DNA from 2 places in the Delftia sp. WSY_16 genome. Region 2 is predicted to be linked to the other one. Evidence: riboswitches for the same ligand, from Rfam matches in the RefSeq annotation. Region 2 holds a riboswitch; the other holds the start of a gene.
What was found. A riboswitch is a leader RNA that binds a small molecule or an ion and turns the genes downstream of it on or off. The one in region 2 is predicted to bind S-adenosylhomocysteine.
Positions count from the first base shown of each region.

Region 1: another riboswitch for S-adenosylhomocysteine. It lies ahead of metH (methionine synthase); the one in region 2 lies ahead of ahcY (adenosylhomocysteinase).

Region 1 is NZ_JBICKS010000037.1:70,293-85,961, reverse strand. Features, by position in the region: gene ACF8O7_RS18395 (ATP-binding protein) at 1-1,033, opposite strand, end outside; gene urtA (urea ABC transporter substrate-binding protein) at 1,248-2,513, shown strand; gene urtB (urea ABC transporter permease subunit UrtB) at 2,624-3,538, shown strand; gene urtC (urea ABC transporter permease subunit UrtC) at 3,611-4,807, shown strand; gene urtD (urea ABC transporter ATP-binding protein UrtD) at 4,827-5,570, shown strand; gene urtE (urea ABC transporter ATP-binding subunit UrtE) at 5,591-6,280, shown strand; gene fmdA (formamidase) at 6,317-7,546, shown strand; gene ACF8O7_RS18360 (zinc ribbon domain-containing protein) at 7,593-7,952, shown strand; gene ACF8O7_RS18355 (amino acid ABC transporter ATP-binding protein) at 8,025-8,771, opposite strand; gene ACF8O7_RS18350 (amino acid ABC transporter permease) at 8,758-9,411, opposite strand; gene ACF8O7_RS18345 (amino acid ABC transporter permease) at 9,408-10,136, opposite strand; gene ACF8O7_RS18340 (transporter substrate-binding domain-containing protein) at 10,168-10,974, opposite strand; gene ACF8O7_RS18335 (FadR/GntR family transcriptional regulator) at 10,971-11,792, opposite strand; S-adenosyl-L-homocysteine riboswitch at 12,070-12,196, shown strand; gene metH (methionine synthase) at 12,224-14,980, shown strand; gene ACF8O7_RS18325 (glycerophosphodiester phosphodiesterase family protein) at 15,083-15,669, opposite strand, start outside.
Region 2 is NZ_JBICKS010000030.1:253,070-268,738, forward strand. Features, by position in the region: gene xdhB (xanthine dehydrogenase molybdopterin binding subunit) at 1-1,013, opposite strand, end outside; gene xdhA (xanthine dehydrogenase small subunit) at 1,015-2,628, opposite strand; gene mdtD (multidrug transporter subunit MdtD) at 2,908-4,350, opposite strand; gene erpA (iron-sulfur cluster insertion protein ErpA) at 4,466-4,840, opposite strand; gene rpsI (30S ribosomal protein S9) at 5,043-5,435, opposite strand; gene rplM (50S ribosomal protein L13) at 5,446-5,874, opposite strand; gene ACF8O7_RS16640 (23S rRNA (adenine(2030)-N(6))-methyltransferase RlmJ) at 6,142-7,014, shown strand; gene ACF8O7_RS16645 (septal ring lytic transglycosylase RlpA family protein) at 7,021-7,917, opposite strand; gene metF (methylenetetrahydrofolate reductase [NAD(P)H]) at 7,996-8,823, opposite strand; gene ACF8O7_RS16655 (TlyA family RNA methyltransferase) at 8,846-10,048, opposite strand; gene ahcY (adenosylhomocysteinase) at 10,206-11,636, opposite strand; S-adenosyl-L-homocysteine riboswitch at 11,707-11,791, opposite strand; gene ACF8O7_RS16665 (response regulator) at 11,799-12,533, opposite strand; gene ACF8O7_RS16670 (sensor histidine kinase KdpD) at 12,545-15,250, opposite strand; gene ACF8O7_RS16675 (TorF family putative porin) at 15,285-15,669, opposite strand, start outside.

The DNA of each region.
Region 1 (15,669 bases), on a different contig from region 2:
AGATGACCACGAAGACCACGGTCACCGCCACGGCCAGCCCCGGCAGGCCCAGGGCCTGCAGCACCTGCTGGAAGCCTGCCAGGAACATCTGCGTGGGCTCGGCCGCGCGCGAGGCGTCCACCCCCTGCAGCTGCATGGCCGCGAAGGCGAGAAAGGCGCCGCCCGCCATCTTGAGCATGCCCATCACGGCCCAGCCCGGGCCGGCCACCAGCACCGCGCCCCACCAGCGCAGCCGGTTGGCCTGGGTGCGCGGCGGCAGAAAGCGCAGGAAGTCCACCTGCTCGCCGATCTGCACCACCAGCGCGAAGATCACGGCTGCCGCCGCGCCGAACATCAGCGGATCGAACTGGCTGCTGCCCGAGCGCAGGCCGGTGAGGCTGGCGAAGTCGCGGTACAGCTGCGGCTGGGCCAGCGCCATCCACACGAAGGGCAGCACCAGCAGGAACAGCCACAGCGGCTGCGTCCAGGCCTGCAGGCGCGAGATCAGCGTGATGCCGCGCATGGCCAGCGGCAGCACCACCAGGGCCGACAGCGCATAGCACCACTGCAGCGGCCAGTCCACCACCAGCTGCAGGGCCAGCGCCATGATGGCCGCCTCCAGCGCGAAGAAGATGAAGGTGAAGACGGCGTAGATCAGCGAGGTGATGGTCGAGCCCAGGTAGCCGAAGCCCGCGCCGCGCGTCAGCAGGTCCATGTCAAGCCCGTAGCGTGCGGCGCAGACGGCGATGGGCAGCCCCGTCAGGAAGATCACCAGTCCCACGGTGACGATGGCCCACATGGCGTTGGCGAAGCCGTAGTTCAGCGCAATGGCGCCGCCGATGGCCTCCAGCGCCAGGAAGGACAGCGAGCCGAAGGCCGTGTTGGCCACACGGAACTCGCTCCAGCGCCGGAAGCTGCGCGGCGTGTAGCGCAGCGCGTAGTCCTCCATGGTCTCGTCGGCCACCCAGGCGTTGTACTCGCGCCGGAACCGGAAGATGGTCTGCGGCGCGGCTGCGGTGCCGGTGGGGCTGTCGGGCGGGGGGGCGGAGTGCATTCCCAGGTCTAGCAAGAAACGTGCGGGGCCAATGCTGGCGCGGCTTGCAAGAGGGGTAGCCGGGGTGCGTACGCAGGTGGCTACGTCAATTGACGTATGGGCGGCGGCAAGGGTTCTTCCTAATCTTGGACCCAACGCGGAAACAAGCCGTAACCGCAACGCCAGTTTTCAGCCACTTGCAGATCACCCAACCGATCCTTACAGGAGAGTCATCATGAGCCACCCCTCCGACCCCCGCACACCTGGTTCCCCCGGCACGGAAATGGGCCGCCGCCGCGTCCTGCAGGCGCTTGGCGCCGCCTCGGTGGCCGGGCTGCCGGCCTGGTCCTTCGCCCAGCCCACGGCCCAGGTCAACACCACCAAGCTGGCCGTGACCGACACCGAGGTCGTCGTGGGCCAGCTGCACTCGGCCACGGGCACCATGGCGATCTCCGAGACCGGCTCCATCCAGGCCGAGCAACTGGCCATCGACCAGATCAACGCCATGGGCGGCATCCTGGGCCGCAAGATCCGCGTGATCAAGGAAGACGGTGCCTCCGACTGGCCCACCTTCGCCGAGAAGTCCAAGAAACTGCTCATCAACGACCGCTGCGCCGCCGTCTTCGGCTGCTGGACCAGCGCCTCGCGCAAGGCCGTGCTGCCCGTGTTCGAGAAGGAAAACGGCCTGCTGTACTACCCCACCTTCTACGAAGGCCTGGAGCAGTCCAAGAACGTGATCTACACGGGCCAGGAAGCCACGCAGCAGATCCTGTACAGCCTGGACTGGGCCAAGGCCGAGAAAAAGGCCAAGACCTTCTTCCTGATCGGCTCGGACTACATCTGGCCGCGCACCTCGATGAAGATCGCGCGCAAGCACATCGAGAACTTCCAGAAGGGCAAGGTCGTCGGCGAGGAGTACTACCCGCTGGGCAGCACCAACTTCGGCTCGCTGGTCAACAAGATCAAGCTGCAAAAGCCGGACTGCATCTTCGTGGCCGTGGTGGGCGGCTCCAACGTGGCCTTCTACAAGGCGCTCAAGGCAGCGGGCATCACGGGTGACAAGCAACTGCTGGTCACGCTGTCGGTGACCGAGGACGAGATGACCGGCGTGGGCGGCGAGAACTTCACGGGCTTCTACTCCTCGATGAAGTACTTCCAGACGCTGGACAACGAGAACAACAAGAAGTTCGTGGCCGCCTTCAAGGCCAAGTACGGCCCCAACGCCGTCATCGGCGACGTCACCCAGGCCGGCTACCTGGGCCCCTGGCTGTGGAAGGCCGCCGTGGAAAAGGCCAAGAGCTTCGACGTGGACAAGGTGGTGGCCGCATCGCCGGGGCTGGAACTCAAGACCGCGCCCGAAGGCTACGTGAAGGTGGACGCCAACCACCACCTGTGGAGCAAGTCGCGCATTGCCGTGGGGCAGCCGGACGGCACGTTCAAGGTGGTCTCGGAGTCGCCTGAACTCATCAAACCCGATCCCTTCCCCAAGGGTTACCAGTAAGCCCTGATCCGTTCAGGCAGGTGATGCGCGGCGGCCTGCGGCCTGGTGGGCGGGCTGCCGCGTGAATCGTTTCCCCCTCTCCCGATTGGCTTGCGCGCAGGAGCAGCACCATGAGTTTTTCCGACATGATGAACATCGGCCTGATGCAGGGCTTCGCGGGGCTGAGCCTGTTCGCCGTGCTGCTGCTGATGGGCCTGGGCCTGGCCATCATCTTTGGCCAGATGGGCGTGATCAACATGGCGCATGGCGAGTTCATGACCATTGGCGCCTACACCATCTACCTGGGCTCAACGCTCACGGCGCAGCACGCGCCCGAGTTCATGCCCTACTACTTCCCGCTGGCCATCGTGGCCGCCTTCCTGTTCGCCTTCGTGGCCGGCTGGCTGGTGGAATGGGGGCTGATCCGCCACCTCTACAAGCGGCCGCTGGACACGCTGCTGGCCACCTGGGGCGTGAGCCTGGCGCTGCAGCAGTGCTTTCGCACCTTCATCGGCCCCAAGGAAGTCAGCCCCACCCTGCCTGACTGGCTGATGGGCTCGTGGGCGCCGGCCGAGGGGCTGGACATTCCCATCAACGGCCTGTTCGTGCTGGCGCTGACCATGGCCGTCACGGCCGGCGTGCTGATCGCGCTGCACAAGAGCCGCTGGGGCCTGCGCGTGCGCGCCACGGTCAGCAACCGCGTGATGGCCAACGCCATCGGCATCGACACCAAGAAGACCGACCGCCTGACCTTTGCCATCGGCTGCGGCATCGCGGGCGTGGCGGGCGCGGCCTTCACCACCATCGGCTCCACCGGCCCCACCTCGGGCTCGCTGTACATCGTGGACGCCTTCCTGGTGGTCACCTTCGGCGGCGCGGCCAGCCTGCTGGGCACCGTGGTCTCGGCCTTCGGCATTGCGCAGACGCAGTCCATCACCGAGTTCTTCCTCGCGGGCTCCATGGCCAAGGTGATCACGCTGTCGCTGATCGTCTTCATCCTGATGCTGCGTCCCCAGGGCCTGTTCGCGTCCAAGGTGCGGCGCTGATCCCGGCGCCGGCCCTGTCCACGAATTCCCCCGCGTTCCCCCGATTTCCCCTGAGTTCACCGGAGTCATTCCATGCAAGCCCTCAAAGCCTGGATACAGCGCTACCAGCTCGCCAGCCTGGTGCTGCTCACCGTCCTGCTGGCGGTGGTGCTGCCCCTGGCGCTGGACATCTTCCGCCTCAACCTGGTCGGCAAGTACCTGACCTATGCCTTCGTCGCCATCGGCCTGGTCATGGTCTGGGGCTATGGCGGCGTGCTCAGCCTGGGCCAGGGCGTGTTCTTCGGCCTGGGCGGCTACGCCATGGCCATGTTCCTGAAGCTGGAGGCGTCCGACCCCATCAGCACCAAGATCCAGTCCACGCCCGGCATCCCCGACTTCATGGACTGGAACCAGCTGACCGAGCTGCCCTCGTTCTGGCTGCCCTTCAAGAGCCTGCCGTTCTCGCTGGCCGCCGTCATCGCCGTGCCCACGCTGCTGGCCTGGCTCATCAGCTTCGCCATGTTCAAGCGCCGCGTGGGCGGGGTGTACTTCGCCATCATCACGCAGGCCGTGGCGCTGATCGTCACCGTGCTCATCATCGGCCAGCAGGGCTACACGGGCGGCGTCAACGGCATGACCGACCTCAAGACCCTGTGGGGCTGGGACACGCGCACGGACAGCGCCAAGTACATCCTCTACTACGTCTGCGTGGCCCTGCTGATCGGCGCCATCGTGCTGTGCCGCTGGATTCAGACGGGCAAGGTGGGCACCCTGCTGCTGGCCATGCGCGACAAGGAAGACCGCGTGCGCTTTTCCGGCTACGACGTGGCCAACTTCAAGGTCTTCGTGTTCTGCCTGGCCGCTGCGCTGTCGGGCGTGGGCGGCGCGCTGTTCACGCTGCAGGTGGGCTTCATGTCGCCCAGCTTCGTGGGCATCGTGCCCTCCATCGAGATGGTCATCTACGCCGCCGTGGGCGGGCGCATGAGCCTGGTGGGCGCCGTGTACGGCACGCTGCTGGTCAACGCGGGCAAGACCTATTTCTCGGAGAGCTTCCCGGACCTGTGGCTGTTCCTCATGGCGGGCCTGTTCATCGGCGTGACCATGGCCTTCCCGATGGGGCTGGCCGGGCTGTGGGAAAGCCGCATCGTTCCCTGGTGGAACAGCCGCCGCAAGGGCGCGGCACCGGCCGCAGCGCCTGCCGCAGCGCAGGGAGCCCAGGCAGCACCTGCCCCGGCCGCCACCAAGCCCACGTCCGCCCTGTCCGAAGGCATGGGCCGCCAGGGCGCCTGAACCACAGCGGGAGCACACCATGAGCAATACCGACTTCACGCTGGCCGTGGAAGACCTGACGGTCTCCTTCGACGGCTTCAAGGCCATCGACGCGCTGAACCTGTACATCGACAGGAACGAGCTGCGCGTCATCATCGGCCCCAACGGCGCGGGCAAGACCACGCTGCTGGACCTGATCTGCGGCAAGACCCGCGCCACGGGCGGCAGCATCAAGTTCAAGAACGAGGAACTCACGCGCATGGCAGAGCACAAGCGCGTGCGCCTGGGGATCGGGCGCAAGTTCCAGACGCCGTCCATCTACGAGAACCTGTCGGTCTTCCAGAACCTGGAGGTCTCCTACCCCGAAGGCCGCTCGGTCTTCGGCGCGCTGGCCTTCAAGTGCACGGAGGCGGTGCGCGATCGCGTGCAGGCCGTGGCCGCCGACATCGGCCTGGACGAGCGCCTGGACACCGAGGCCGGCCTGCTCAGCCATGGCCAGAAGCAGTGGCTGGAGATCGGCATGCTGCTCATGCAGGAGCCCGAGCTGCTGATGCTGGACGAGCCCATCGCCGGCATGAGCGCCCGCGAGCGCGAGCTGACGGCCGAGCTGCTGCAGCGCATCTGCAAGAACCGCTCCGTCATCGTCATCGAGCACGACATGGAGTTCGTGGCGCGCATCGCGCACAAGGTCACCGTCATGCACCAGGGAAAGATCCTCGCCGAGGGCCCCATGGACAAGGTGCAGGCCGACCCCAAGGTCATCGACGTCTACCTCGGCCACTGAGGCACGCACAAGGAATTCACATGCTGCAAGTCAAGGATCTGTACGTGGCCTATGGCCAGAGCGAGGCGCTGCACGGCATCAGCTTCGAGGGCCGCGAGAACGAAACCGTGGCCATCATGGGCCGCAACGGCATGGGCAAGACCACGCTGTTCAAAAGCCTGATGGGCGTCATGCCCGCCAAGAGCGGCCAGATCACCGTGGCCGGCCAGGACGTCACGAAGGACGAGAGCTTCCGGCGCGTGGCCAAGGGCATTGCCTACGTGCCCCAGGGCCGCATGATCTTCCCCACGCTGACCGTGGAGGAGAACATACAGACGGGCCTGGAGAACGCGAAGTCGCGACAGGTGCCCGACGACATCTACGCCCTGTTCCCCGTGCTCTGGGACATGCGCCGGCGCAAGGGCGGCAACCTCTCGGGCGGGCAGCAGCAGCAGCTGGCCATTGCGCGCGCCCTGGTCACCGACCCCAAGGTGCTGCTGCTGGACGAGCCGACCGAGGGCATACAGCCTTCCATCATCAAGGACATCGCCAAGGCGCTCAACGAGATCCGCAAGCTGCGCCGCATCACCATCGTGGTCAGCGAGCAGGTGCTTTCCTTCGCCATGGATGTGGCCGACCGGCTGTTCGTCATCGAGGGTGGCCGCCTGGTCCATGAGACGGCCCGTGCTGATACGGATGAACAGCGCATCAAGTCCTACCTCTCCGTCTGATCCGTTTTTTCCCACTGCCATCGCAAGGAGCACACCATGGCCGAAACCCTGATCAAGGTCGATCTCAACCAGTCCCCCTACGACAACCCGCAGGTGCACAACCGCTGGCATCCCGACATCCCCATGGCGGTCTGGGTGGAGCCGGGCGCGGAGTTCAAGCTGGAGACCTATGACTGGACCGGCGGCGCCATCAAGAACGACGACAGCGCCGAAGACGTGCGTGACGTGGACCTGTCCACCGTCCACTTCCTGTCCGGCCCCGTGGGCGTCAAGGGCGCCGAGCCCGGCGACCTGCTGGTGGTGGACCTGCTGGACATCGGCGCGCGCGACGACAGCCTCTGGGGCTTCAACGGCTTTTTCTCCAAGCAAAATGGCGGCGGCTTCCTGGACGAGCATTTCCCGCTGGCCCAGAAGTCCATCTGGGACTTCCACGGCATGTTCACCAAGAGCCGCCACATCCCCGGTGTCAACTTCGCAGGCCTCATCCACCCGGGCCTGATCGGCTGCCTGCCCGACCCCAAGATGCTGGCCAGCTGGAATGAGCGCGAGACCGGCCTCATCGCCACCGACCCCGACCGCATCCCCGGCCTGGCCAACCCGCCCAACGCCACCACCGCCCACATGGGCCAGATGCAGGGCGAGGCGCGCGACAAGGCCGCCGCCGAAGGCGCACGCACCGTGCCGCCGCGCGAGCATGGCGGCAACTGCGACATCAAGGACCTCTCGCGCGGCTCGCGCGTGTTCTTCCCCGTCTACGTGGACGGCGCGGGCCTGAGCGTGGGCGACCTGCACTTCAGCCAGGGCGATGGCGAAATCACCTTCTGCGGCGCCATCGAGATGGCCGGCTGGGTGCACATGAAGGTCTCGCTGATCAAGGGCGGCATGGCCAAGTACGGCATCAAGAACCCCATCTTCAAGCCCAGCCCCATGACGCCCAACTACAAGGACTACCTGATCTTCGAAGGCATCTCGGTGGACGAAAAGGGCAAGCAGCACTACCTGGACGTGACCGTGGCCTACCGCCAGGCCTGCCTGAACGCCATCGAGTACCTGAAGAAATTCGGCTACAGCGGTGCCCAGGCCTACTCGCTGCTGGGCACGGCGCCCGTGCAGGGCCACATCAGCGGCGTGGTGGACGTGCCCAATGCCTGCGCCACGCTGTGGCTGCCCACGGAGATCTTCGACTTCGACATCAATCCCACGGCCGAGGGACCACAGAAGATCATCACGGGCGGGGTGGACCTGCCCATCGCCCAGGACAAGTAAGCCCGGCATACGACACCCGCCATCCACCATCCGCCAGAGGCCGCCCATGCCCACCTATGACTACCACTGCGCCGCATGCGGCGGCTTCGACGCGCTGCGCAGCCTCTCGCAGCGCAACGAGCCCGCGCCCTGCCCCATCTGCGAGGCGGCCTCGCCCCGCGTCTTCGTCAGCGCGCCGCGCCTGGCCTGCACCAGCCCCGAGCAGCGCCGCGCCCACGACACCAACGAGCGCGCACGGCACGAGCCCAGGCGCTCACGCGATGTGGCCGAGGGCAGCTACGCGCGCATGCGCCACCCTTCGGGCTGCGGCTGCTGCAGCGGCGCCAGCAAGCGCGGCTCCACGGTCACGGCGCCCAACGGCGCCAAGACCTTCCCGACCAAGCGGCCCTGGATGATCAGCCACTGACCGCGGCCCCTGCGCCGCACCGATGCAAAAAAGGCCCGCGACGCGGGCCTTTGTCCTGCCTGGCCGTACCGCTCAGTGCACGGCGCCGATGAAGCCGGCCAGCTCCGGCGTCTGCGGGCTGGCGAACAGCTGCTTGGCCGGGCCGCTTTCGTGGATCAGGCCCTGGTGCATGAACACCAGCTGGTCGCCCACGTCGCGGGCAAAGCGCATCTCGTGCGTGACCATGATCAGCGTCATGCCCTCGGCGGCGAGCTGCTTGACCACGGCCAGCACCTCGTTGACCAGCTCCGGGTCCAGGGCCGAGGTGATCTCGTCGCACAGCAGCACCTTGGGCTGCATGGCCAGCGCGCGTGCGATGGCCACGCGCTGCTGCTGGCCGCCGCTGAGCTGGTCGGGGTAGCTGTCGTACTTGTCGCCCAGGCCGACCTTGGCCAGCATCTGGCGCGCCAGCGCCGCCGCCTCGGGCTTTTTCACGCCCTTGACCACGGTGGGCGACAGGGCCACGTTCTCGCCCGCCGTCAGGTGGGGGAACAGGTTGAACTGCTGGAACACCATGCCCACGTTCAGGCGCAGCGCGCGCAGCTGGGCGGGCGAGGGCGCGCTGCCCTCCGAGCCCTTGAGCACGGCGTCGTCCACCACGATCTGGCCGGACTGGATGGCCTCCAGCCCGTTGATGGAGCGCAGCAGCGTGCTCTTGCCCGAGCCGCTGCGGCCGATGATGGCGACCACCTGGCCGCTGTCCACGCTCAGGTCCACGCCCTTGAGCACATGGTTGTTGCCGTAATGCTTGTGAACGGCGCGCACATCAACGAGCGGCATAGAGTTTCTTCTCCAGATGGGATGCGTAGAGGGACAGGGGCCAGCACAGCAGGAAGTAGCCTGCGGCGACCAGGCCGTAGATGAGGAAGGGCTGGAAGGTGGCGTTGGCCAGCATGGAGCCGAGCTTGGTCAGCTCGCTGAAGCCGATGATCGAGGCCACGGCCGTGCCCTTGATGATCTGCACCGAGAAGCCGACCGTGGGCGCTATCGACAGGCGCAGCGCCTGCGGCAGCACCACATGGCGCATCTGCTGCAGGTAGCCCATGGCCAGGCTGGACGAGGCTTCCCACTGGCCGCGGGGAATGGACTCCACGCAGCCGCGCCAGACCTCGGCCAGGTAGGCGCTGGTGTACAGCGTCAGGCCGATGGCGGCCGCCGTCCAGGGCGAGATGTCCAGGCCGGCCATGGACGAGCCGAAGAACACGATGAACATCTGCATCAGCAGCGGCGTGTTCTGGAAGGCCTGGATATAGGCCTTGGCCAGGCGGCGCAGGTTCAGGCTGCGGCCCACGCGGGCGAACAGCACCAGCAATCCGGTGGCGCCGCCCAGCACGAAGGCCAGCAGCGACAGCGCCAGCGTGGCCAGCAGGCCCTCGGCCAGCTTGGCCAGGATGGGCAGCAGGGGAATGTCGGCAATCATGCGGCGTCTCCGGCAGTGGTTGCAGGTGCAGCGGGTGCAGCGGGCCTGGCTGCACGCGGCGTGCGGCGGCCCACCACGAAGCGCTGGCCTATCCAGGCCAGCAACTGGCGCAGTGCCAGGGCCAGCACGAAGTACGCCGCCGTCACCACCAGGTAGGTCTCGAACGCGCGGAAGTTGCGCGACTGGATGAAGTTGGCCGCAAACGTCAGGTCCTGGGCCGCGATCTGCGAGACCACCGAGGTGCCCAGCATCACGATCACGATCTGGCTGCTCAGCGAGGGCCAGACCCGCTGCAGCGCAGGGCGCAGCACCACATGGCGGAAGACCGCCCAGCGGCCCATGCCCAGCGCGCCAGCGGCTTCCAGCTGGCCGCGCGGCGTCTCCTGGATGCCGGCGCGCACGATCTCGGTGATGTAGGCGCCCAGGTTGATCACCGTGGTCAGCAGGCAGGCCTGCCATTCGTTGATCTGCACGCCCAGCGAAGGCAGGCCGAAGAACACGAACATCAGCTGCACCAGGAAGGGCGTGTTGCGTATGCCCTCCACGTACACCTTGAACAGCCAGTGCAGCGGCGCAATGCGCCAGGCGCGGCTGACGCCGCCGGCCACGCCGATGGCGCCGCCCAGCACGGCGCCCGCCGCCGTCAGCGCCAGCGTGAAGCCCGCGCCCTGTGCCAGCAGGCCGCTGTAGTCGAACACGGCGCCGAAGTCGAATTGATAGGCCATGGAAGGATTTCCGGGAGCAGGGGCGCAGCGGTTACAGGGTGGCGGGCAGCGGCATCTTCATCCAGCGCTGGGACAGGCCGGTCAGGCGGCCGTCGGCCTTGAGCTTGGTGATGATGGCGTCCACCTTCTGCAGCAGCGCCGGCTCGCCCTTGGCCACGCCGATGTAGCAGGGCGTGTCCTCGACCGCGAACTTCACGTCCAGCTGGCGCAGCCTGGTGCGCTCGTTGACGGCGTTGGCCACGATGTTGCCCAGCGTCACCAGCTGCACCTGGCCCGTCAGGTAGCTTTGCGCGGTGGCGTTGTTGTCCTCGTAGCGCTTGATGGTGGCCGAGGCCGGCGCCACCTGCGTGAGGGCCAGGTCCTCGGTGGAGCCGCGCGTCACGCCCACGGTCTTGCCGGCCAGGTCGGCAGGGGCCTTGATGCTCATGTCCTTGGGGCCATAGACGCTCTTGGGGAAGGGCGCATAGGCCTGGGTGAAGTCGATCACCTTGGCGCGCTCGGCGTTCTTGCCCAGGCTGGAGATGACGATGTCGGCCTTGCCCGTGGTCAGGAAGGGGATGCGGTTGGTGCTGGTCACGGGCACCAGCTCCACCTTCACGCCCAGCTCCTGGGCCACCAGGGCCGCCATGTCGATGTCATAGCCCTGCAGCTTCAGGTCGGTGCCCAGCGAGCCGAAGGGCGGGAAGTCCTGCGGAATCGCCACGCGCAGCACGCCGGCCTTCTGGATGTTGGCCAGCATATCGGCATGAGCGGCGCCGCCCAGGCCGGCAGCGGCCAGGGTGGCGGCCGCCAGGGCGGTGCGGATGAATGCGCGGCGGGGTGTCAGGGGGGAAGTCATGCGAAAGCTCCTTCGGAAGGTGGGATGAGGCGAAAGGAAAGCGGGTCAGGGTCGGGCGCAGATGTATCGGGCGCCGTTGCGTCGGGCGCCGTTGCGTCGGGCGCCGTCGCGTCGGGCGCCGCCGCGTCGTCCGGTGTGTCGAGATCGATGCCGCTGCGCCTGGCAGCCGACAGCAGGTGGGCGCGCATGGCGCCCGCCGCGCCCGGCGCATCGCCTGCGCAGACGGCCTGCACGATGGCGTCGTGCTCGCGCACCGGCTGGTCGTCGGCGCCGCTCCAGGCAAAGGGCAGGCGCAGGCTGTGGCTGATGGCCAGCTCCAGCTGGCGCGCCATGGCCACCAGGCCCGGGTTGCCCGACAGCTGGGCCAGCAGCAGGTGGAACTGCAGATCGGCGTCGGCGGCGGCCAGCAGGTCGCTGCGGTCCAGGGCGTGGGCCAGCTGGGACTGGGTCCATTGCAGCTGGCGCAGGCCGCTGTCGTCGGCGCGCACGGCCGCCAGCGCGGCCCAGCCGGGCTCCAGCACCAGGCGCAGCTCGATCAGCTGGCGCGGCGACAGCGTGCCCAGCGCCGGGGTGGCATAGGCGCGGTGCATGCGTGCACGGCCGCTGTGCGGGCCGTTGATGCGCACGCCCTTGCCCGGCTGGATCTCGACCAGGCCCAGGGCCTCCAGCATGGACAGCGCCTCGCGCAGCGAAGCGCGGCTGATGCCCAGCTGCCGGGCCAGCTCGCGCTGCGGCGGCAGCTGGCTGCCGCCGGGGTAGTGGCCGCTCAGGATGTGCTGCTGCAGCGTCTGGGCCATCGAGATCGGAATGCTTTGCATGGGCTGGCGCGGGTGGAGGGTTTTGGCCTGACTGGTCAGACCACGTACCCAGCAGATAGCGAATTGCGTGCCAGATGCAAAAAAAGGAGCGTTGTCCTCAGGCATTGCAAAGAATCCGGGGCGATGGGGCATAGACAATCCGTCCCGAAGGCGCCGCCAGCGGCCCGCGCTGCCGCGCTTTGGTGCAGTGCCGCATGGCTTTGTGCAGGCCTGCCCCGAATGCGGGCGTAAAACCCGCACTGCAGGCCGCCGCCAGCCGCCGTAGAATCCCGGGCTTTGGCCCGAGGAGCGTTGCAGCGCGGCACCCGCCCATCCGTACACCGGATCGCGTGCCGCGTCAGGCTTGGGCCAGGTGCAGGTTCCCGGCCGGACCGCGCCCACGGTGCCAACGACGCTCACCTGTTGCCATGCCGTTTTTGCAGGTGAGCTTGATGTCGTCCTCTTTCACTCCCCCTCCCATGAAGCTGTCCGGACTGGAGCCGGTGACCATCGGCGAGGGCACGCTGTTCGTCAACGTGGGCGAGCGCACCAACGTCACGGGTTCCAAGGCCTTTGCGCGCATGATCCTCAACGAGCAGTACGAGGAAGCGCTGTCCGTGGCGCGCCAGCAGGTGGAAAACGGCGCCCAGGTCATCGACGTGAACATGGACGAGGCCATGCTCGACAGCAAGGCCGCCATGGTGCGCTTCCTGAACCTCATCGCCTCCGAGCCCGACATCGCCAAGGTGCCGGTCATGGTGGACAGCTCCAAGTGGGAGGTCATCGAGGCCGGCCTGCGCTGCCTGCAGGGCAAGGGCATCGTCAACTCCATCTCCATGAAGGAAGGCCTGGATGAATTCAAGCGCCAGGCCCGGCTGATCAAGCGCTACGGCGCGGCCGCCGTGGTCATGGCCTTCGACGAGAAGGGCCAGGCCGACACCTACCAGCGCAAGATCGAGATCTGCGAGCGCGCCTACCGCATCCTGGTGGACGAGGTGGGCTTCCCGCCCGAGGACATCGTCTTCGACCCCAACATCTTCGCCGTGGCCACCGGCATCGAGGAACACGACAACTACGCCGTGGACTTCATCGAGGCCGTGCGCTGGATCAAGCAGAACCTGCCCGGCGCCAAGGTCTCGGGCGGCGTCTCCAACGTGAGCTTCAGCTTCCGCGGCAACGACCCCGTGCGCGAGGCCATCCACACCGTGTTCCTCTACCACGCCATCTCGGCGGGCATGGACATGGGCATCGTCAACGCCGGCATGGTCGGCGTCTATGACGACCTGGAGCCCGAACTGCGCGAGCGCGTGGAAGACGTGGTGCTCAACCGCCGCCCTGACGCTGCGGAACGCCTGCTGGAGATTGCCGACGCCGCCAAGGGCGCCGCCAAGGACGACAGCAAGAAGCTCGAATGGCGCGGCACGCCCGAGAACCCGAAGACCGTGGGCGAGCGCCTGTCGCACGCCCTGGTGCACGGCATCACCGACTTCATCGTCGTCGACACCGAAGAGGCCTACCAGCAGATCGTGGTGCAGGGCGGCGGCCGCCCGCTGCACGTGATCGAAGGCCCGCTCATGGACGGCATGAACATCGTGGGCGACCTGTTCGGCGCCGGCAAGATGTTCCTGCCCCAGGTGGTCAAGTCGGCGCGCGTGATGAAGCAGGCCGTGGCCCACCTCGTGCCCTACATCGAAGAGGAAAAGCGCCAGCAGGAAGCGGCGGGCCTGGACGTGTCCAGCAAGGGCAAGATCGTCATCGCCACCGTCAAGGGCGACGTGCACGACATCGGCAAGAACATCGTCACCGTGGTCCTGCAGTGCAACAACTTCGAGGTCATCAACATGGGCGTGATGGTGCCCTGCCACGAGATCCTGGCCAAGGCCAAGGCCGAGGGCGCGGACATCATCGGCCTGTCGGGCCTGATCACGCCCAGCCTCGAAGAGATGCAATACGTCGCCGGCGAGATGCACAAGGACGACTACTTCCGCATCAAGAAGATTCCGCTGCTGATTGGCGGCGCCACCTGCTCGCGCGTGCACACCGCCGTCAAGATCGCGCCCAAGTACGAAGGCCCCGTGGTCTACGTGCCCGATGCCTCGCGCAGCGTCAGCGTGGCCCAGAGCCTGCTGGGCGAGAACAAGGGCAACTACCTGGCCGAGATCCAGGCCGACTACGACAAGGTCCGCACCCAGCACGCCAACAAGAAGAAGACGCCGCTGTGGCCGCTGGACAAGGCCCGCGCCAACGCCACGCCCGTGGACTTTTCCCAGGCCCCCGTGGCGCCGCGCGCCCTGGGCCGGCGCGTGTTCCGCAACTTCGACCTGGCCGAGATCGCCGAATACATCGACTGGGGCCCGTTCTTCCAGACCTGGGACCTGGCCGGCCCCTATCCGGCCATCCTCGACGACGAGATCGTGGGCGTGCAGGCCCGCCAGGTGCTGGCCGACGGCCAGGCCATGCTCAAGAAAATCATCGAAGGCCGCTGGCTGCAGGCCAACGGCGCCATCGGCCTGTTCCCTGCCAACCGCGTGGGCGATGACATCGAGTTCTACGCCGACGAGTCCCGCAGCCAGGTGCTGATGACCTGGTACGGCATGCGCCAGCAAACCGAAAAGCAGATGGTGGAAGGCCCGGATGGCCAGCCCGTGATGCGCCCCAGCCGCTGCCTGTCCGACTTCGTGGCCACCAAGGAATCGGGCATCCAGGACTACGCGGGCCTGTTCGCCGTCACGGCCGGCATCGGCGCCGAGAAGAAGGACAAGGAGTTCGAAGACGCGCTGGACGACTACTCCGGCATCATGTTCAAGGCCCTGGCCGACCGCCTGGCCGAGGCCTTCGCCGAATGCCTGCACCAGCGCGTGCGCAAGGACCTGTGGGGCTATGCGCCCGACGAGGACCTCAGCAACGAAGCGCTGATCAAGGAACAGTACAAGGGCGTGCGCCCCGCGCCTGGCTACCCGGCCTGCCCCGACCACAGCGCCAAGACCGACCTGTTCGCCGTGCTCAAGGCCGACGAGATCGGCATGAGCCTGACCGAAAGCCTGGCCATGAACCCGGCCTCCAGCGTCAGCGGCTTCTACATCGGCCACCCCGACTCCGTCTACTTCAACGTCGGCGAGATCGGCGAGGACCAGCTCGCCGACATGGCCGCGCGCCGGGGCATGGACATCGAGGAACTGCGCCGGTTGCTGGCGCCGAATCTGGGGTGAGAACGTTTGTCCGCGCGGACTGGTGCCGCGCGTTGCAAGAAAAAAGCCAGGGCATGCCCTGGCTTTTTTATGGACGCCGCCGCAGCGGCATTCAGCGCTCGATCAGAGCCCGATTTCCTTGTTGTACGCCTTGCGCGCCGCAACGGCCGTGTCCGTGAAGTCGGTGAACACGCCGTCGATGCCCAGGCGGTAGTAGGCCAGGTATTCCTGCACGGGGTCGCCCTTGTACAGGCCTGCCAGGCGGCCCGGCTCGTTGCGGAAGGTGAAGCTGTGCACGATCAGGCCGGCCTTGTGGGCGTCGCGGATCAGGCCCGTGTCCTTGACGGTGTTCACGTCCTTGAGGCCGGCGCCGTCCTTGTAGGGCACGACGGAGTGGGCCAGGACCTGGGGCTTCCAGGGGCCGATGCCGTCGGCATAGGTCTTGATCTCGGCCAGGCCTGCGGGCGTGAGCATGGTGGCGAAGGTGCGCGCGTCGCCGGCCAGGGTCCAGCTGTAGGGGCGGCCGCTGATGAAGGTCCACTCATCGTTGGTGATGTAGACCATGGAGCCGTCGCGCAGATTGAAGTCGTTGCCGTCGATCAGCTGCACGCCCTTGGCCTTCATGCCGGCCTGGCGCAGGTACTTGAGGCTGGCCGGGTCGAAGCTCTGGATGTAGATGGGCGAATCCTTGGCGTTGAGCTTGTTCTGGT
Region 2 (15,669 bases):
ATGGAGATCTCGGCGCCGAGGATGCGGCCCTCGTCGTCGTAGCCCACCTCGTACTCGTACCAGAAGCAGTGGCGGCGGCCCGTGATCATGAAGTCGTCATCGCGGTCCAGGCGCAGCTTGACGGGGCGGCGCAGCCGCGTCGCGGCCACCGAGGCCACGCAGGCGAACAGGGCAGACTGCGACTCCTTGCCGCCGAAGCCGCCGCCCATGCGGCGGCACTCCACATGCACGGCGTGCGAGGCCACGCCCAGCGCATGCGCCACCAGGTGCTGCATCTCGCTGGGGTGCTGGGTGGAGCAGTACAGGTGGACGGCGCCGTCCTCCTTGGGGATGGCGTAGCTGATCTGGCCTTCCAGGTAGAACTGCTCCTGGCCGCCCACGTAGAACGATGACTTCAGGCGGTGCGGCGCCTCGTCCATGGCGCGGCGCGCGCCGCCTTCATTCGTGCTGCGCGCCAGGTGCATGGGCGGCAGCACGTACTGGCCCAGCTCATGCGCCTGCTGGGGCGTGAGCACGGGCGGCTCGGCCGTGATGTCGGCCGCCGCCTTGGCCTGGGCCGCAGCCAGGCGCGCCGCCTCGCGGCTTTCGGCGATCACGGCGAACAGCGGCTGGCCCAGGTAGCGGATCTCGCCGCTGCACAGGATGGGGTCGTCGTGGATGATGGAGCCGCAGTCGTTGACGCCGGGAATGTCCTCGCCCGTGAGCACGGCCACCACGCCGGGCATGGCGCGGATGGCATCCAGCCTGAGCGCATTGAGCCGGCCATTGGCCACGGGCGACAGGCCCAGCGCACAGTGCAGCGTGCCGTCCAGTTCGGGCAGGTCGTCGATGTAGGCGGCCTCGCCGGCCACATGCAGATGGGCCGACTCATGCGGGCGGCTGATGCCCACGCGCTGGCCCTGGGTGTGGGCACCGGCCTCGGCACGCTCGTCCACGCGGAAGGCGGTGTTCTTCAGGTAATGCGCAAAGGCCTCGGACGAGTGCAGCAGGGAAGGGTCGATGGGGCGGTTCATTTCAGGCTCCTTGGTGCACTGCGTGGGGCATCACGCTCCAGACGCTGGTGGCCTGCAGCGGCAGCGGCTGCTGCGGACGTGTCTCCAGCCACAGGCGCTGCAGCAGGTTCTGCGCCACCTTGAGCCGGTAGTCGGCGCTGGCGCGCATGTCGGACATGGGCTTGAAGTCCTGGGCCAGCGCGGCCTGGGCGGCCTTCACTGCGGCCTGGTCCCAGGGCTGGCCCACGATGGCCGCCTCGGCCAGGGCCGCACGCTTGACCACGGCGGCCATGCCGCCAAAGGCCAGGCGCGCGGACTTCACCACCTCGCCATCGAGCTCGATGGCCAGCCCTGCGCACAGCGCCGAGATGTCGCAGTCAAAGCGCTTGCTGATCTTGTAGGCACGGGTCTGGCGCCGTGCAGCGTCCAGCGGCACGGCCAGTGCCTGCACGAACTCGCCCGGTTCCAGCTGGTTCTTCATGTAGTCCAGATAGAAGTCATGCAGCGGCATGCGGCGCACGCGCGCGCCCTTGCGCAGCTCGATCTGCGCGTCCAGCGCCATCAGCACGGGCGGGGAGTCGCCAATGGGCGAGCCATTGGCCACGTTGCCGCCCATGGTGCCCGCATGGCGGATGGGCACGGAGGCAAAGCGCAGCCACACATCGGTCAGCCCCTCGAAGCGCTGCGACAGCGCCGACCAGGCCGATTCCAGCGAGGCACCGGCGCCGATGTACAGCTCGCCGCCGTCCAGGCTGCCCGCGCCGCGGCGCTCCTCGACGCGCTTCATCTCGGCCACGTCGCCCACATAGACGATGTCGCCCAGGTCGCGGAACTGCTTGGTCACCCACAGCCCCACATCGGTGGAACCTGCCAGCAGGCGCGCGCGGGGCTTGGTCTCGCACACGGCGGCCAGCTCGTCCAGCGTGCGCGGAGCGTGGAAGCTGTCCACACGGCCGCCCTGGGCGGCGTTGGGAGCGGCGTAGTCCAGGCCGGCATCCTGCGCGCGCAGGCCCTGCAGCGCCTGCACCACGGGTTCGGTGGCCATGCGCGTGGCGGGCAGGTCGAACATGCGCTGGCCTGCGTCCAGGATGGGACGGTAGCCCGTGCAGCGGCACAGATTGCCCGACAGCTCGTCGGCCAGCTGCTGGCGCGAGGGACGCGTGCCGGCCTGCTGGTGGTGCTCGTAGGCCGACCACAGCGACATCACGAAGCCCGGCGTGCAAAAGCCGCATTGGGAGCCGTGACAGTCCACCAGCGCCTGCTGCACGGGGTGCAGCTCGGCACCACCTGCGGGCTTGCCCGTGGCACAGCCCTGCTTGCCGGCGCACTGGCCCTTGACGTCCTCCACCGTGAACAGCGCCTTGCCGTGCAGCGTGGGCAGGAACTGGATGCAGGCATTGACCGTCTGCAGCTGCAGGCCGCCCACGGCGTCGGGCGCGCCGTCTTCGGCCAGCTCGGCGATGACCACGGTGCAGGCGCCGCAGTCACCTTCGTTGCAGCCCTCCTTGGTGCCGGTGCAGCGCGCGTCGCCGCGCAGCCAGTCGAGCACCGAGCGCGTGGGATGCGGCCCCTGTACCTCGACGATCTGGCCGCGGTGATAGAAGCGGATGGGTTGGGAACTGGGGCTCTGGCTCATGCTCGTGGGGGCAACTGCTGGTGCGTGGACTGTTCGGATCACGACTTACGCAAATTCCGAGGAAGAAAGCCGCTGGCCCTGTGGCGATGGCGTGTTTGCGTTCTTGCTTGCGTAAGTCCTGCGGATGTACGCGAGATTAAGTCCAGCCCCGCCCAAACGCATAAGACGGCCTCGATATTTCCTATGCGGGCTGCCATATATCCTTGCCAAAAACAAGGGTAAACCCGCAACAAAAGTGTGGATTGCAGCGGTTCAGGGTGCAAAAGGCATGCACAGCCCTCACTCGTGCTCGGCCGGCACCAAAGGCTTGGGCCGCACATCCTCATCGTCGCCCAGCTGCGAGAAGATCATGGTCGAGGCCAGCGTCACCGCGCCCATGCAGACGAAGGTGGCGCGGAAGGCATTGAGGGTGTGCTGCGGCGTATCGCCGCCGAACCATTCGCTGAAACCGGCCAGCACCGCACCTGCGGCGGCCACGCCCATGCCCATGGCCAGCATCTGCACCATGGACAGCAGGCTGTTGCCGCTGCTGGCGTTGCCGGCATCCAGGTCCTTGAGCGTGACGGTGTTCATGGCCGTGAACTGCATGGAGTTGGTGGCGCCGAAGATCAGCAGCTGGACGATGACCACCCACAGCGGCAGCGCCGTGGAGACCGTGCCGAAGCTGGCGATCATCAGCGACAGCACCAGGGTGTTGCCCATGAGCACGCGGCGGTAGCCGATGCGCTGGATCAGCGTGGTGGTCTGGCGCTTCATGGCCATGCTGGCCAGCACCGTGGGCAGCATCATCATGCCGGCCTGCAGCGGCGAAAAGCCCAGGCAGACCTGCAGCACCAGCGGGATCAGGAAGGGCATGCAGGAGCTGCCCAGGCGCGAGAACAGATTGCCCAGCAGGCCCACGCGCAGGCTGCGCACGGCGAACAGCTCGGGGGCGAACAGCGGGTCGGGCCGGCGCAGCGCATGCAGCCAGTAGGCGGCCAGGCTGGCCAGGCCGAAGATCAGCAGCACGAAGACCATGGCGCCGTGGATGCCCTTGCCCGACATGCTGTCCAGCGCCAGCGACACGGCCACCATGCCGAAGGCCAGCAGCGCATAGCCCACGCCGTCGAAGCGCTTGACGGCGAAGCGGTCGCCCACGGGCATGAAGCGCAGGGTGGCGGCCAGGCCGATCAGGCCCACGGGCACGTTGACCAGGAAGATCCAGTGCCAGCTCACGTACTCGACCATCCAGCCGCCCAGCGTGGGGCCGATCAGCGGCCCGACCAGGCCGGGAATGGCCACGAAGCTCATGGCCTTGAGGAACTGCTCGCGCGGAAAGGCGCGCAGCACGGCCAGCCGGCCCACGGGCATGAGCAGCGCACCGCCCATGCCCTGCAGCACGCGTGCGGCCACCATCAGCTGCAGGTTGGGCGCAATCGCGCACAGCACCGATCCCAGCACGAACAGCGCAATCGCCCACAGGTAGACGCGCCGCGTGCCGAAGCGGTCGGCCATCCAGCCCGATGCCGGGATCAGCATGGCCATGGTCAGCGAATAGGCGACGATGACGGACTGCATGCGCAGCGGGCTCTCGCCCAGGGCCTCGGCCATGGTGGGCAGCGCGGTGTTGACGATGGTGCCGTCCAGCGTCTGCATGAAAAAGCCGATGGCCACGAGCCATAGGAGCACCGAACGCGAGGAGGATGTGGTGGAGGCGGAAGCGCTTTTGTCTTCAGGAATCATGGCAAGGCAGCAATGCGCAGGCGTTAAAAAACCGCCTGCGCATTGCTGCGCGGCGGTTGGTGGCGTGTTGTGCGGCGGGCTGCTGCGGGCTTCACTGCAGCGCGGCCGACAAGGCTTACACCGAGAAGCTCGATCCGCAGCCGCAGGTGGTGGACGCGTTGGGATTCTTGATCACGAACTGCGCGCCCTGCAGGTCTTCCTTGTAGTCGATCTCGGCACCCACCAGGTACTGGTAGCTCATGGCGTCGATCAGCAGCGACACGCCATTCTTGGTCATGGTCGTGTCGTCTTCGTTGGTGATCTCGTCGAAGGTGAAGCCGTACTGGAAGCCCGAGCAGCCGCCACCTTGCACGAACACGCGCAGCTTCAGGTCAGGGTTGCCTTCCTCGGCGATCAGATCGGCCACCTTGGCAGCTGCGCTGTCGGTGAAGACGATCGGGGTGGGCATTTCGGCGGTGGTGGTTTCGGTGATTTCTGCGACGGCGCTCATGGGGATACTCCGAAGTTCTCAATTGGCCCGAATGGTACAGCAAAGGGCTCGGGAATTCCCGGGGCTGCCGGCTTGACGACAGTGCAAGTGGGGGCATTGCCCACTGAATGAGAAAGGTTTGCATCGCCCAGAAAAAAACCGCCGGCAAAGGCGGTTTTTTTCTGGGGAAAGCCCCGGGGGACTTTCCTGCAGTGCCAGCGGATTAACGCTTGGAGAACTGCTTGGCGCGGCGTGCGGAGCGCAGGCCGACCTTCTTACGTTCGACTTCACGAGCGTCACGCGTCACGAAGCCGGCTTGGCTCAGGACGGGCTTGAGCGCTGCGTCATAGTCGATCAGGGCGCGGGTGATACCGTGGCGGGTAGCGCCGGCCTGGCCGGATTCACCACCACCGTGGACGTTCACTTGAATGTCGAAAGCTTCCAGGTTGCTCGTCAGAGCCAGGGGCTGCTTTGCGATCATGATCGAGGTTTCGCGGCCGAAGTATTCCTGAATGTCCTTGCCATTCACGGTAATCTTGCCGGAGCCCTTCTTCAGGAACACGCGTGCGACGCTGGATTTGCGACGGCCGGTGCCATTGTTCCAATCACCAATCATCTAGGTCTCCTTAGATTTCCAGAGCCTTGGGCTGCTGGGCGGTGTGGGGATGCTCAGCACCGCCGTACACCTTGAGCTTCTTGATCATTGCGTAGCCCAGGGGACCCTTGGGCAGCATGCCCTTGACGGCCTTTTCCAGAGCGCGGCCGGGGAACTTGGCCTGCATGTCGCGGAAGTTGGTGGCAGTGATGCCGCCGGGGAAACCAGAGTGGCGGTAGTACACCTTGTCCAGGTTCTTGGTGCCGGTGACCTTGAGCTTGGAGGCGTTGATGATGACGATGAAGTCGCCGGTGTCAACGTGAGGTGTGTAAATGGCCTTGTGCTTGCCGCGCAGACGGAGTGCCACTTCGCTGGCGACACGTCCGAGCACCTTATCGGTGGCGTCAATCACAAACCACTCGTGTTGCACCTCAGCGGGCTTTGCGCTGAATGTAGACATGAGTTTTCTCTTTCAAGAAAGGTTTGGCGGGCCCTTTTCCGCGGTCGGTGCTTCTTCAAAAAGGAAGCCTCTTAGGCGGGGATGTAAACTTCGCCGCGGGACCCATAAAATCGCTGCGAAGCCCGCCATTATACAAAACTGGCGCAACCGCACCATCCCCCCGATCCGCAAGTCCCCGGCAGCCCTCGCCGCGAGGCGCCAGCGCCGGGCAACCTTGCAGCCGCCATGGGTGTCCACCCGCCAGCGCGGCTGGTTACCATCACGCCTATGTTCAGTTACCGCCACGCCTTCCATGCAGGCAACCATGCCGATGTGCTCAAGCACACCGTGCTGATCGCCACCCTGCAATACCTCCTCCAGAAGGAGGCCGCCCTTACGGTGCTGGACACGCACGCCGGCGCCGGCCTGTACCGTCTGGATGGCGACTATGCCAACAAGAGCGGCGAGGCCGCAGACGGCATCCTGCGCCTGGCCCAGGCCAAGGAGTCCGAGCTGGCCCCGGTGCTGCAGGCCTACATCGCCTCGGTGCGCTCCTTCAACCAGGGCGCGCAGCTGCGCAACTACCCAGGCTCGCCGTTCATCATCCAGTCCCTGCTGCGCGTGCAGGAGCGCGACAAGCTCAAGGTCTTCGAGCTGCATCCCACCGACATGCGCTCGCTGGCCGGCAACATTGCCCAGCTCGAAGCGGGCCGCCAGGTGGCCGTGCTGCACGAGGACGGCTTCGAGGGCATCAAGAAATTCCTGCCGCCGCCGTCGCGCCGAGCCCTGGTGCTGTGCGACCCCAGCTACGAGCTCAAGAGCGACTACGCCAAGGTGCTGGACATGGCGGCCGACAGCCTCAAGCGCTTTGCCACGGGCACGTATGCGTTCTGGTATCCGATCATCCCGCGCCCCGAGGCGCACGATCTGCCGCGCCGCCTGAAGACCATGACCACCAAGGCCGGCAGGAGCTGGCTGCATGTGGAGCTCACGGTCAAGAGCAACAAGACCTCGGAGCGCGGCGGCCTGCCGGCCAGCGGCATGTTCCTGATCAATCCGCCGTTCAATCTCAAGGAACAGCTCAAGCCGGCCATGCCGCAGCTGGTCAAGCTGCTCGGTCAGGACGAGAACGCGGCCTTCACGCTCGAATCCGGCGGCTGAACCCGTTCAGCGCGCGTTCGAGGCCGCAGAGGCCACTGCGGTGGACGAGGCAGCGGCGGGCGCCGCAGCCTTCGCCACCGGCTTGTCGGCAGGGACGGCACGGCTGGCCACGGCCGTGCGTGCATTGGGCCTGGGGGCAGGCGCCTTGGCCTGGACACGCGGACGCACTGGCGCCTTGGCCTGAACCCGGGTCCGTGCCTGTGTTGTCTGTGCCTGTGCCTTGGCCTGCTGCGTCTTCTCGATGGACTTGGCCTTCCTGGCCGTGACCAGGGTTTCGGGGCATTCCTGCTCACCATCGTCGAGCTGCCACAGCTCCACGGGCTTGATGCCCAGGCCGACCATGCCCAGCTCCTGCGCTGCGGCCTGGCTCAGATCGATCACGCGACCAGGCGCAAACGGCCCGCGGTCGTTGATGCGCACCACCACTGTCTTGCCCGTGGCGGCGCTGCGCACGCAGACGCGGCTGCCGAAGGCAAAGCTGCGGTGCGCGGCCGTCAATTCTTCCTTGTCGAAACGCTCGCCGCTGGCGGTCAGCCGGCCATGCAGGCCCGGGCCATACCAGGAGGCCAGGCCTTGCTGGTCGCTGTCGCGCGAGGGCACGAGGGCGAAGTCGGGATTGGAGGGCGCCTCGGCACTGTCTTCGGGCGAGGCCGACTCGGAGGGCTTGGCATCCGGGGATTTGCTGGCCGGCTGCGCGGTCCGCGATGTGCGGCCACCGCGCTTGCCGGCCGAGGGCACGGCCGCTGGCGTCTGGCCTTCATCCATTGCCGCCGCACCTGCGGTCAGGGCGCCGGACTCGGCATCGCTTTGTGCCACGGGAGCCGGCGCGCAGCCGGCCAGGGTGGCGGTGATGGCGCACATGGCCAGCCAGCGCCAGTGCAGGCGTCGAAAACCACGATCCATGGGCAAAAACCTCCAGGGAACGCCTGACCGTTCCCAAGTTCTAGAGGGTCGCCCGGGGCCAGCGCAGTGGCTGCGCGCTCAAAGGCCCAATCGATCGCAGATTTCCAGCGTGGCGACGCTCTGGTTCATCGTATAGAAGTGCAGCCCGGGAGCGCCCTGGCTGCGCAACTGCTCGCATAGACGGGACACGACATCGAGGCCGAAGGCGCGAATGGACGCCGTGTCATCTCCGTAAGCCTGCAGACGCAGGCGGATCCAGCGCGGGATCTCGGCGCCGCAGGCGTCCGAGAAGCGCATCAGCTGCGTAGAGCTGGTGATGGGCATGATGCCGGGAACAACCGGTGCATCAAGCCCCATGCCGCGCGCCGCATCAACGAAACGGCAGTAGGCGTCGGCATTGTAGAAATATTGGGTGATCGCGGAATCCGCGCCAGCGCGCACTTTAGCCGCAAACGCATCCAGATCGGACTGTGGGGATTTCGCCTGCGGATGGACCTCCGGGTAGGCCGCCACCTCGATGTGGAACCAGTCGCCGAACTCGCGGCGGATGAATTCCACGAGATCGCTGGCGTACTGGAATTCGCCACCCAGGCCATAGCCGCTGGGCAGGTCGCCGCGCAGCGCGACGATGCGGCGCACGCCCATGGCCTTCAGCTCCTGCAGTTCGGCGCGCACCTTGTCGTGCGTGGCGCCCACGCAGGAGAAATGCGATGCCGCGCTGACGCCTTCGTTCTGGATGTCACGCACCATGGCGAAGGTGCCCGTCTGCGTGGAGCCGCCCGCGCCATAGGTGACGGAGCAGAACTGGGGCTTGCGCGCATAGAGGTTCTTGCGCACCTGCACATGCTTGGTCGCGCCCTCGGGCGTCTTGGTCGGGAAGAACTCGAAGCTGATCGGAAAGCTCATGTAAGACTCGCTGCTCAGTGTTTCATTCGTTGCGTTTGCGCAGCTTGGCGCGGCCCGGACCGGGCACGCCGAACTCGGTACTGGTGTCGATCACACGCTCGTTGCGCTGCTCGCGCAGCACGGTGCGGGACACGCGCTTAGGCGCGGCCGGCTTAGGAGCTGCCTTCACGGCCGAACGGGGCTGGTCGTCGTCCTGCGCTTCAGGCTGCTCTGGCTCCTTCACCACGGCCGCCTGCTGGGCATGCACGAAGAATTCGCGGTTGCCGTCGCCGCCTTCGATGGCCGACTCCATCCAGCCCTTGACCTCCAGGCCCAGCTCGCCCAGGCAGGTGCGGATGCGCTGCTCCACCTCGGTGAACAGGGCCGCATCGCGCACGATGCCACCCTTGCCGACTTGGCCCGGCTGCAGCTCGAACTGCGGCTTGACCAGCATCAGCAGCTGGCCATGCGGCTTGAGCAGGCGCGTGACGGCCGGCAGCACCAGGGTCAGAGAGATGAAGGACAGATCGCCCGTGACGAAGTCGAACTGCGGCGTGATGTCCACGTCGGCAAACTCGGCGCGGCGGCGGCGCTGCGTGGCCACCGTGCCCTCATCGCGCGCCTTGCCCTTGGCCGCGCGCTCGGCCTTGAAGGCCTCGATCTCGTTTTCCTTGGCGTCGTCGCTGTCGTCGTAGTCCTCGTCGACCACGCCGCCGTTGCGCATCCAGGCATAGGGCGCCACGGGCTGGGTGTCGTTGTCGTCGGGATCTTCTTCCCAGCGTTCGGACAGCACTTCCTCGCAGGCCTCCTGCAAGCCCTCGGCCGTCACCGCGCGGGCATTGACGCCTTCGACGCAGATCACGCGCGCATCCGAGCGCAGCCGGTCATGCAGCTGGCCATGGCCCACGTCCACGCCGATGACCTGGGCGGCGCCTGCCTGCAGCAGGCAGTCGGTGAAACCGCCCGTGCTCTGGCCCACGTCCAGGCAGCGCAGGCCGTCCACCGACAGCTTGGTGGCCGCCAGCGCGCCTTCCAGCTTCAGCCCGCCGCGCGAGATGAACCGGGCCTCGGCCCCGTCCAGCAACTGCAGCTCGGCACCCGCGGGAATCTCGTCGCCGTTCTTGGCAACCTTCTTCCAAGGCGTCAGCGGCGTCATGCGCCACTGCACGCCACCCGCAATCAGCCGCTGCGCCTGCGAGCGCGTGGCCGCATGGCCGGCTTCCACCAAAAATACATCTGCGCGCATAGCGTCGCTCCAGGAAATCTCAGTTGACTAATGCCCGAAACCGGCGCGACCCAACTCAGGGACGCCAAGCAAGGGCCGCCCCGCAGCGAGGGCGTCGTCCCCCTCCCCCGCGAAGCGGATAGAGAGGGGGAAGGCGCGTCAGCGCCTCAGGGGGTGCTTAGTAGCGATAAGTTTCGGGCTTGTAGGGCCCCTGCTTGCTCACGCCGATATAGGCAGCCTGGCCGTCCGTCAGCTCGGTCAGCATGGCGCCGACCTTCTTCAGGTGCAGGCGGGCAACCTTCTCGTCCAGGATCTTGGGCAGCACGTAGACCTTGCCGACCTCGTAGGCATCGGGCTTGGTGAACAGCTCGATCTGGGCGATGGTCTGGTTGGCGAACGAGGCGCTCATCACGAAGCTGGGGTGGCCGGTGGCGCAGCCCAGGTTCACCAGGCGGCCCTTGGCCAGCAGGATGATCTTCTTGCCGTCAGGGAAGGTGATGTGGTCCACCTGGGGCTTGATCTCTTCCCACTGGTACTGCTCGATGGAGGCGACGTCGATCTCGTTGTCGAAGTGGCCGATGTTGCAGACGATGGCTTCGTTCTTCATGGCCACCATGTGCTCGTGGCGGATGATGTCGCGGTTGCCGGTGGTGGTCACGAAGATGTCGGCCTTGTCTGCCGCCCACTCCATGGTCACGACCTTGTAGCCTTCCATGGCGGCCTGCAGGGCGTTGATGGGATCGATCTCGGTGACCCAGACCTGGGCCGACAGCGCGCGCAGCGCCTGGGCGCAGCCCTTGCCCACGTCGCCGTAGCCGGCCACCACGGCGACCTTGCCGGCGATCATCACGTCGGTGGCGCGCTTGATGCCGTCCACCAGCGATTCGCGGCAGCCGTAGAGGTTGTCGAACTTGCTCTTGGTGACGGAGTCGTTGACGTTGATGGCGCGGAACTTCAGCGTGCCCTTGGCCGACATCTCGTTGAGGCGGTGCACGCCGGTGGTGGTCTCTTCGGTCACGCCGATGATGTGGGCGCTCTTGCGCGTGTACCAGGTGGGGTCCTGGGCCAGCTTGGCGCGGATGGCGGCGAAGGCGATCTTCTCTTCCTCGGAGGCGGGGTTGTCCAGCACGGACAGGTCCTTTTCGGCGCGCATGCCCAGGTGCAGCAGCATGGTGGCATCGCCGCCGTCGTCCAGGATCATGTTGGGGCCTTCGCCTTCGGTACCGGCGGCGCCGAATTCAAAGATGCGGTGGGTGTAGTCCCAGTAGTCGGCCAGCGATTCACCCTTGATGGCGAACACGGGCGTGCCCGTGGCGGCGATGGCGGCGGCGGCATGGTCCTGCGTCGAGAAAATGTTGCACGAGGCCCAGCGCACGTCGGCGCCCAGGGCCTTGAGCGTCTCGATCAGCACGGCCGTCTGGATGGTCATGTGCAGCGAGCCGGCGATGCGCGCGCCCTTGAGGGGCTGTGCCGCGGCGAATTCCTCGCGCGTGGCCATCAGGCCGGGCATTTCGGTTTCGGCGATCAGGATTTCCTTGCGGCCCCAGGCGGCGAGGGAAATGTCAGCGATGGCCGTGTCGGCGGAAACGGGACGAACAGCAGCGTTCATGGTTTTCTCCAAAAGATGAATGAAAAACCACGTTCTGCGGGAGACGAAAAAAAGCTCACCGCACAGAAAGCGTGGGCGAGCGTCGTTGCAGGTATGACTCCGAGCCTCGCAGACCGCATCTGGTGAATGGGCCTGCTGCAACGCTCCTCGGAGAGGCGCTGATTATACCGATCCCGGGGATGCCTCACCGCCCAGCCCCACAAGCCGGTAGCCCACCTGCAGCTCGGTCACCAGGTGGCGCGGCTGGGCCGGCTCGTCCTCGATCTTCTGGCGCAGATTGGCCATGTGCACGCGCAGGTAATGGGCACGGCCCAGGTATTCGGGTCCCCAGACCTGCAGCAGCAGCTGGCGGTGGGTCATCACACGGCCCTGGGCGGCGATCAGCGCCGCCAGCAGGCGGAATTCGATGGGCGTGAGGTGCACCGGCTGGCCCGCACGCCGCACCTCGTGCGTGGCTAGGTCCACCTGCACCTGGCCGAAGTGCACCTGGCTGGATGCAACTGCGCCGCCTGCGGCCCCCAGTTGCTGGCGGCGGCGCAGCATCACGCGCAGCCGGGCCAGCAGCTCTGGCACACCGAAAGGCTTGACCAGGTAATCGTCTGCGCCGGCGTCCAGGGCGGCCACCTTCTCGTCCTCGCGCTCGCGCGCGGAAAGCACGAGCACGGGCACGGAGGACCATCCGCGCAGCTCGGTGAGAACCTGCTTGCCGTCGGCATCCGGCAGGCCCAGGTCGAGGATGACCAGATCGGGCTGGCGGCTCGCCGCCTCGATCAGGCCCCGGCGCGCGCTGTCGGCCTCGAAGACCTGCCAGCCCTCGTCCTCCAGCACCAGACGCACGAAGCGGCGGATGCCGGGGTCGTCCTCGATCATCAGGATGCGGTTGGTGGGCGTGCTCATGGCGCAAGACTCTAATCGAGCAATGGCTGCTCCGGCACCGGAAAGCGCAGCGTGAACACGGTGCCGGGGCCTGGGCGCGCGGCAGCGGCCTCGATGCGCCCGCCATGGGCCTCGACAATGCTGCGCACCAGCGCCAGCCCCAGACCTATGCCCGAGACGGTGGACTCGGCCGTGCCGCGCGTGAAGGGCTCGAACAGCGTCTCCACGGGCAGGTGTGGCGGCAGGCCGGGCCCGCCATCCTGCACGGCCACAAGCACCTCGCCGTCCTGTTCGCGTGCGTGGATGGTCAGCGGCGTGCCGGCCGGCGTGTACTTGGCGGCGTTGTCCAGCAGGTTGACCAGCACGCGCTCCATGAGCACGGCATCGAGCTGCAGCAGCGGCAGGCTGGCGGGCACGTCGGTGCTCACGGGATGCTCGTGCAGGCGCGCGCGCATCTGGCGCAGCGCGCTGCCGACCACTTCATCCAGCGGCAGCCATTCGCGCTGCAGGTGCACGCCGCCTTGCTGCAGGCGCGCCATGTCCAGCAGGTTCTCCACCAGTCGCTGCATGGCCTGGGCCTGGATGCGGACCTGCTCCAGCATGTCGGCTGCGCCGCCCGGCGGCACATGGCGCTGCGCGGCCTCGGCCGCGCCCAGGATGGTGGTCAGCGGCGTGCGCAGGTCGTGCGAGACGGCGGACAGCAAGGTGTTGCGCATGCGCTCGCCCTCCATGGCGATCTGGGTCTGCTGGGCCACGGCCACGAAGTGCTGACGCTCCAGCGCCAGCGCCACCTGGCTGGCACACGCCTCCAGCAGGCGCTGCTCCTCGGGCACCTCCAGGCGCTGGGGCGCACGCAGCTGCAGCACCAGTACGCCCCGCATGCGCACGGGCGCCGCCAGCGGCACGTAGCGGGCCGGCGCGGCCGGCAGCGTGTCCGTGCCCTGGCCGGCCTGCTGGCCGTGGTCCATGGCCCAGCGCGCAATGCTGTCGTCCATGGGGCAGGAGCCGCCGCCGGCGGGGCGCAGGCGCTCGTCGGCATCGGGCAACAGCAGCCCGGCCTGGGCGTCGAACACGCCCGAGACCGTGCTCAGCGCAATCTCCACCACCTGCTCCTGCGTGAGCGCGCCCGAAAGGTCGCGCGCCAGCCGCGCCAGGGCGCCCGCGCGCCGCTCGCGCTCGGCCGCCACGCGCGCCTCGTGGCGCAGCCGCGCCATGAGCTGGCCGCAGACCAGGGCCACGCCCAGCATCAGCACGAAGGTGAACAGGTACTGCGTGTCGTTGACATGGAAGGATCCGCGCGGGGGCACGAAGAAAAAGTCGAAGCACAGTACCGACAGCAGCGCCGCCCAGGCGCCCGGGCCACGCCCCCAGCGCAACGAAGACAGCACGACGATGAGCAGGAACAGCATCACCACGTTGGCCGGGTCGAAGATGCGCAGCAGCTGCTCGGCCAGCACCGTGGCGGTCAAGCAGGCCAGGGTCACGCCGGCATAGCCCTTCCAGGGCAGCGGCCTGCGCCGCAGCGGTGCGGCAGGCGCGGCCTCGGTCCGGGCCGCGCTGGAGCCCCCGGAGAGCACCAGCACGTCGATGTCGGGATGCAGCTGGACGATGCGGTCGGGCAGGCTGCGGCCCCACCAGCGCCAGGGCGACCATGCCGGGCGCGGCGGCTGGGCCAGCACCAGGCGGCTGGCGTTGCGCTCGCGCGCGAAGGCAACCAGGGCCTCGGCCACATCGGCGCCCGGCAGCGTGGCCGTCTCGGCCCCCAGGCGTGCGGCCAGGGCCAGGGTCTTGAGCACGGCGGCCTGCACGCTGCGTGGGCGGTGCTGGCGCTGGGGCGCGTCCACGTACACCACCATCCAGCCAGCATCCAGCCGGCGTGCCATGCGCGCCACCTGGCGCACCAGGGCGTCGTCGCCCGCATGACCTGCCACGGCCACCAGCAGGCGCTCACGCGCAGGCCAGACCGTGCCTATGGAGCGCTCGCGCCGGTAGTCGCGCATGTCCTCGTCCACGCGGTCGGCCGTGCGGCGCAGTGCCAGCTCGCGCAGCGCCAGCAGGTTGCCGCGCCTGAAGAAGTTGCGCGAGGCCCGCTCGGCCTGCTCCATCATGTAGACCTTGCCGTCCTTCAAGCGGCGCAGCAGCTCGTCGGGCGAGATGTCGACGACGATGACCTCGTCGGCATCGTCGAAGATCTGGTCGGGCACGGTCTCGCGCACCGTGATGCCGACGATGCCGCCCACCACGTCGTTCAGGCTTTCCAGGTGCTGCACGTTGATCGTGGTCCAGACATCGATGCCTGCGTCCAGCAACTCCTGCACGTCCTGCCAGCGCTTGGGATGGCGTGAGCCTGGCGCATTGCTGTGCGCCAGTTCATCGAGCAGCAGCACGCGCGGACGCCGCGCGAGCGCCGCATCCAGGTCGAACTCGCGCAGCGTCCGTCCCTGGTGCGGCAGCTCGCGCAGCGGCAGTTGCTCCAGGCCATGCAGCTGCTGCGCCGTTTCCTTGCGGCCATGGGTTTCCACGAGTCCCACCAGAACCTCGCGGCCCCCCTGGCGTTCGCGCTGGGCGGCGGCCAGCATGGCGTAGGTCTTGCCCACGCCTGCATTCGATCCGAAGTAGATGCGCAGCTTGCCCCGCCCCTCCTGCGCCCGCTCATGGCGCAGGCGCGCGACCAGGGCGTCGGGATCGGGGCGCGGCAGACCGGGCGGCGCCGGCTCGGCAGAGGACGAAATGGGCATGGTTCTCAGCCTAGCACCAGAGCGTGCCCCCACACTAGAACGCCGCCGACAGCGACAGCACCCAGCCGCTGCGGCCCAGGCTTTGCATCTGGCCTGCCGCATTGGCCGCGCGGTAGTAGCGCGTGTCGGCCGAGGTGCCGGCCCAGGCCAGCGTGGCCGTCCATGGCCCCCAGCTGCGGGCCAGCGAGACGCGCCAGTCGGCGTACGACAGCTCGCTGTAGTTGCGCACCTGCGTGTGGCCGGCATGCAGGCCCAGCACCGCCCAGTCGCCCAGCGGATGCTGGTAGTTCAGGTCCAGATAGCTGCTGCCGCGTGAGCTGCCGCTGCCGGGAAGTGCCTCGGCAAAGGCCGTGGCCGCCGTGCTGTCGCGCAGGCCGAAGTAAGGCGTCAGCGCCAGCGACCATTTGGCGCTGAAGCCG